DNA from 2 places in the Enterococcus gallinarum genome. Region 2 is predicted to be linked to the other one. Evidence: predicted binding sites of a transcription regulator. Region 2 holds the regulator's gene; the other holds the start of a gene.

Region 1 (3,308 bases), 660 kb from region 2:
TCGTTGATGGATGGCCGTGATCAACTCGCGGGCTTCTTTTTGAAATTCTGCCACAGAATAGGATTCATGGCTGTCGCGAATATCGATCAGATGATGAGGGATTCCTTGCATTTCTGCAGCTGTTACCTTGGCTGTCCCAATATCTAAGCCACGATAGATCTGCATGGAGTCGCCGCTGATCACTTCTCCCTGATACTTTTTCGCCAGTTCGATGCTTAAGGCCGTTTTTCCAACCGCAGTCGGTCCGACTACCACAATCACTTTTTCCATCAATGAGCTTCCTCCTGAACCTTCCTTTGGACTTCCCGGACTCGCTCAGGAAAATTGGTAATAATTCCCGTGACCCCTACTGTAAGACAGTGACGAATTTCCGCTTCTGTATCGACTGTCCAAGGACGAATGGCAATCGGATAATCCGCGATCTGTTCCTCATGTTTCTTGACCCACTCATAGGCAGGATGAATCCCTTCAATGTAAGGGCGCGACAATGCTAACGGAGGTTTCGCCTCCGATTTTCCCATAATAAAGTCAAAGGTTGCTTGCGGTTCAATCGCATACAATCGATCCAATGTGTCAACATTGAATGAACAATACCAATGAGTAAAGGGCCAGCTTTGACTGGCTAACAATTCAGATACTTTCTTTTCGATCCCTTGATACTCGTAATGGTCTGTTTTCAATTCAATCGTTAAAATACCACGATAATTCTTTGCTGCTAAAAGATCGAGGACTTCCTTCAACGTCGGCACTTTTGTGGCGGCATAATCTTCTGAGAACCAGCTGCCGGCATTCAATTCTTTTAGTTCTGTCAGCGTTTTATCACAAATTCGGCCTTTGCCGTTCGTGGTGCGATCGACTGTTTCATCATGCATTACGATCAGGTGACCATCCTTTGATAGATGAACATCTAGTTCAATGATATCGGCTTTGACCCGAACTGCTTCTGCAAAGGCTGGTAACGTGTTCTCTGGACGGTCTCCACTACTGCCACGATGGGCAACGATTTGTACCATTTGTTTCACTCCAATCTTTTTCTATTTTACCACGGAACCCCATAGAACCAAACTCCTACTCCTTGTGCCATCCTCATTTTCTAAAGGCATCGCTAGGATTTGTATATATCAGAGAATCAACAAAAAAAGAGGCTATGACAGAAGTTTTTCCACAAAATGATCCTCCCAACAATCATGAAATTGCTCCTACTCTGCAGCAGGTCTTCATCAAATACACGATGGAGAGCGCAATTCCGTTCACGTCCTTCGGATCATCTCGTTGCAACTTCTGTCACAGACTCAATGTTATAGCCCCATTCTCGATTGACTCGACTATAATGGTTTAGAAAAATAAGTTAATGGTTCATTGGTCAAATTTTTCATTTGCGTTTTGCGCTCATTGACCATTTCAGTCAGTGTATCCAAGAAATTCTCCATGATGACACGACCGCCTTTATACGTATAACCGCCGATCTTCACCGTTTCTTCTGGTGAAAGGATCACTCTGCGGGTACCGATTTTCTTGAAAAATTCTTCTAAAAAATAATTCGGCAAATAAAAGTTATTCTGTGCAGCAAAAGACTGTAAATAAGCAAAATCATCGATCGTTATATAACAGTCATCGAAAGCATCGAAACTGACATATTCGTCCATCAGGATCACCCGTTTTTGTAAAATTTCGCTGATTTTCCGGTTCAATTGGAGAAGTGTCTCGATTTCTTTGACTTTATGCTCCAACAGCCGTCGCCGTTTTTCTTTTTGTTCATCGTAACGAATTCTGAGATTGAAGATGATCGTTACTAATAAGGCGCCTACTAATACGCCGATAAAACCTGCAATCGCTACTGCCATTTTCTTCTGACCCTTTCATGCTTACTTTCTTTTTATTGTATCATAATTTAAAAGAGAGGCAAAAAAGATAACGAACTTTTTATTTGACCTTTATTGACCTAATGGGTATACTTACTTTTAGATATTGCAAAAACTTTGTGCTAAACTATATCTATATCGATTTTTAGGAGGACTAAAAAATGAATTTAATTCCTACAGTCATTGAACAATCATCTCGTGGCGAAAGAGCCTATGATATCTATTCTCGTCTATTAAAAGACCGCATCATTATGTTAAGTGGTCAAGTAACAGATGATTTAGCCAATTCGATCATCGCCCAACTTTTATTCTTGGATGCACAAGATTCTGAAAAAGATATCTACTTGTACATCAACTCACCAGGCGGAAGCGTAACAGCCGGACTAGCAATCTTTGATACCATGAACTTCATCAAAGCAGACGTGCAAACGATCGTTATGGGGATGGCTGCCTCAATGGGTTCATTCTTATTGACAGCTGGTGAAAAAGGCAAACGCTTTGCTTTGCCAAATGCTGAGATCATGATCCACCAACCATTAGGTGGCGCACAAGGACAAGCAACAGAGATCGAAATCGCAGCTCGTCACATTTTGCAAACTCGCGAACGCCTAAACAAAATCTTGTCTGAGCGAACAGGTCAACCAATCGAAGTCATCGAAAAAGACACAGACCGTGATAACTTCATGACTGCTCAAGAAGCAAAAGATTACGGCTTGATCGACGAGATCATGGAATCAAACAGCTTAAAATAATTCATCCATCAAAAAACCAGCTGTGCTGAAGCACGCTGGTTTTTTTTGCGACATTAAACGAGATCCGATTGACTTCGCTTGCCATTAATAAACATATTTCCCTTGCAAGTAGTCTTTTCCCAAGGAAACATAATGGGCGATATTGGCTTTGTTTTTGGCAATTTCTTCCTCTGTCAACGGACGAATCACTTTAGCAGGACGTCCAAAAGCCAGCACATTGGGCGGAATGATCGTTCCTTGAGTAACTAAAGAACCGGCACCAATCAAACTGTTTTCACCGATAACTGCATGGTTCAAAACAATGGAACTCATGCCGATTAAGGCCCCTTTTTCAATCTTACAGCCATGAAGCATGCACTGATGACCGACAGTCACATCTTCTGCAATGATAGTGGGTGCATCATGATCCACATGAATGATCGTCCCATCTTGAATATTGGTCCGCTCACCTACTCGAATATAATTTGCATCTCCCCGCAAAACTGCTTGGAACCAGACAGTCGCCTCACTGCCGATGGTGACATCTCCGACGACAGTCGCATTTGGCGCGATAAAGTTTTGCGTACTAGCAGTTTCTGCGTTTAGTTGATTTCGTTTTTGGCTATTTGTCTCTTTTTTCCGATCCATTGTTAAACTCCTTTAGGATTTTTCTTTCTCCACTACACTTTACTACTACACTTTACTACTATACTTT
Region 2 (3,308 bases):
TTCAAGATGAGATCCCTTCTATTCGTATCTATGATAAAAATGTTCCTCAATCATTAGAGAATGTCGTATTAAAGGCAACAGCGAAAGAGCAAGCCGATCGTTATAAGACCGCTGATGAAATGCGAGAAGATCTTTCAACAGCCCTGTCACCTGAGCGCTTGAATGAACCAAGGTGGGAGCCACATGCGCTAAACGATGAAACTCGAGCGCTGACCCCTATTACCGATGAAATGATAGCTGAACAGCCTGCAGAACCGGCAGTGACGGAGCCAGAAGTAGAAGAGACCGCAGACCAGAAACAAGAAAAACCAAAGAAGAAGCGGAAGAAATGGTGGCTGATCCTGCCAATACTAGTTATTGCAGCGCTGCTGGTCATTGGCGGCTATTTTGTTTTTGGCGGAGGGCGCGGCGATGTTGAGATCCCTAAAGTCAGCGGAGACACAGAGACCGTTGCTCGAGAAAAGCTGGAAGCAGCAGGATTAAAAGTTGCTGATGAAACCGAAGAAATTGCTGACGATGAGATTGAAGAAGGCAATGTCGTTAAAACGGATCCACAAGAAGGAACCGAAGTCAAAAAAAATAGCGAGATCACTTTGTATATCAGCTCAGGGACTGAAAAAATCACCTTAAAAAACTATGAAGAGAAAAATTTTGAAGATGTAAAAGCCGAGTTGATCAAGTTAGGTTTTTCAGAAGACCAAATCAAAGAAGAGACCAAATCCAGTGATGCTATCGGAGAAGGTCTGATCATTAGCCAATCACCAGATGTCGGCGAGAAAGTTTCTCCGAAAGAGGATGACATTACTTTTGTAGTCAGCACGGGACCTGAATCGTTTGCAATGGAAGACTATTATGGTCAAAGAATCGAAGATGTACGGGCGGCATTGACCTCAAAAGGAGTTCCAACCGAAAATATTTATGAACAATCAGCGCCAAGCGATGAACCGGTGGGGACTGTCATTAATCAAGCGCCAGGAGCAGGAGAATCAGTCATTACCTCTCAAACTGTTATCACGCTGACAGTCAGCAGCGGTCAAGAGATGGTTAATGTGCCACGAATCATTGGACAGAGTCGAAATGATGCTGTAGCAGCACTAAATGAGGCTGGGTTAAAATATTCGATCAAAGAAGAATCGGGCTACAATGATTCTGTTCCGGCTGGAGAAGTCACAGATGTTTCGCCAGGTGAAGGGACTTCGGTGGCTGTTGGTTCTTCAGTAAATGTTACTATTTCTAAAGGACCAAAACCAGAGTCCTCTACGAGTGAATCCTCCGCTAGCAGTGAATCAACAAGTACGAGTTCAACGAGCTCTGAAGATTAATCAATAGCTGAAAAAACTATCCGAATGATTTTTAAGTTTACTCTATAGGTCGCAGTGAGATGGCAACCAAAGACTGTAGAAGTAACCACTTGAAGATGCGGATAGTTTTTTTGTGATGCGAAAAAAGAGCTAGCTGTTTAAGTTTCTTTTAGTAATTCCGCATCTCTAGGCGTACATCTTTTCAAGTTTTCAAAAATTGGGTATAATGAAGGTCAGAATTAGTCAAGGGAGGGAATGAATTGAATCATCATAACACTTCCGATTTGATTGAGGCATATTTGAAGAAAATTCTTGAAGACAGCGAAACAATCGAGATTCGCCGAGCTGAAATGGCGAATTTATTCAATTGTGTGCCTTCACAAATAAATTATGTGATCAATACCCGTTTCACTATTCAAAGAGGGTATACTGTTGAAAGCAAACGTGGAGGCGGAGGATATATCCGTATCGAAAAAGTAAAGATCACGGATAACCACCACTACCTTGAAGAAATGAATCAATTATTTGATGAAACCATCTCGGAAAAAGATGCTTATGCAATAATCCAAAAACTTTATGAGGAAGGAATCCTGTCGAAGCGTGAGGGCAATTTATTGTTGACCGTCATTGCGAAGTCAGTATTAGGACGTTCTCCTTATGAAAATCGAACACGAGCAGACTTGCTCCATGCAATTTTAGAACGTTTAAGTTATGAAGACAGGAAGTGAATGAGATGGATGAACTATTTACACAACGAGCGAAAGCTGTGCTGACGATCGCACAGGAAGAAGCAAAGTACTTTAAACATCAGTCCGTAGGTTCAGAACACATCTTGCTTGCCTTAGTCATTGAACAAAATGGCATTGCCGGCAAAACGTTACGGGAAATGAATATCACTGAAAATGATATTCGCGAAGAAATCGAGCATTTAACAGGTTACGGAACTGTTCGCCAATATCCAGAGAATGCCTATCTAGCCTATTCCCCACGAGCGAAGCAAACATTTGTTTACGCTGGAGATGAAGCTAAGCGTTTAGGCGCTCTTCAAATCGGCACAGAGCATCTTTTGTTAGGATTGCTTCGGGATGAAGATATTTTAGCCTCAAGAATCATGTTGAACTTAGGTTTGAGTTTGGCTAAAATGCGGCAGTTATTAAAGAAAAAAATGGGTATCAATGACACAAAAAATGCCGGTGGTGCGGGTCGTCGTCGTCCTCAAGGAAAAGCACAAGGAACGCCGACGCTGGACTCACTAGCTCGAGATTTAACAAAATTGGCAAGAGATAAACGCTTAGATCCAGTAGTGGGTCGAGCAAAAGAAGTGAAACGATTGATTCAAATCCTAAGCCGCCGGACCAAAAACAACCCTGTTTTAGTAGGGGAACCGGGGGTTGGTAAAACAGCTATTGCTGAAGGATTGGCACAAAAAATCATTCACGGTGAAGTACCAGAAGATATGCAGAACAAACGCTTAATGATGTTAGATATGGGTGCTTTAGTAGCTGGCACGAAATATCGCGGTGAGTTTGAAGATCGAATGAAGAAAATCATCGACGAAATTTACCAAGATGGACAGATCATTTTATTTATTGATGAGCTGCATACACTGATTGGTGCTGGTGGTGCGGAAGGTGCTATCGATGCATCGAATATATTAAAACCTGCATTAGCCCGCGGAGAATTACAAACAATTGGTGCTACGACCTTAGATGAATATCAAAAGTATATCGAAAAAGATTCTGCATTGGAAAGACGGTTTGCCCGTGTTCAAGTGGATGAGCCAACGCCAGAAGAAGCAGAAGAAATTTTACGAGGATTACGTCCCCGTTATGAAGAGCATCACGGCGTAGAGATTTCAGATGATGCCCTGCATGCCGCTGTCCAATTGTCGGTACGCTATATCAATTCACGGCAGTTGCCGGACAAAGCCATTGACTTGATGGACGAATCGGCAGCAAAAGTGCGCTTGGATAAAACAGACGAAAGTTCTGAGTTGGCCGATTTGCA

The links. The regulator CtsR, encoded in region 2, represses protease genes until heat stress. The targets are predictions, from matches to a motif close to TTGGTCAAAAAAGGTCAAANA.
Region 1: a site for CtsR is predicted at 1,925-1,945, ahead of clpP (ATP-dependent Clp endopeptidase proteolytic subunit ClpP). Genes of this name have one in related genera too.

What each region holds. Positions count from the first base shown of each region.
Region 1 is NZ_CP050816.1:3,413,353-3,416,660, forward strand. It holds gene miaA (tRNA (adenosine(37)-N6)-dimethylallyltransferase MiaA) at 1-270, opposite strand, end outside; gene HED61_RS16490 (glycerophosphodiester phosphodiesterase) at 270-1,013, opposite strand; gene HED61_RS16495 (hypothetical protein) at 1,326-1,844, opposite strand; gene clpP (ATP-dependent Clp endopeptidase proteolytic subunit ClpP) at 2,024-2,614, shown strand; gene HED61_RS16505 (gamma carbonic anhydrase family protein) at 2,699-3,241, opposite strand.
Region 2 is NZ_CP050816.1:644,195-647,502, forward strand. It holds gene pknB (Stk1 family PASTA domain-containing Ser/Thr kinase) at 1-1,322, shown strand, start outside; gene HED61_RS03125 (CtsR family transcriptional regulator) at 1,562-2,029, shown strand; gene HED61_RS03130 (ATP-dependent Clp protease ATP-binding subunit) at 2,035-3,308, shown strand, end outside.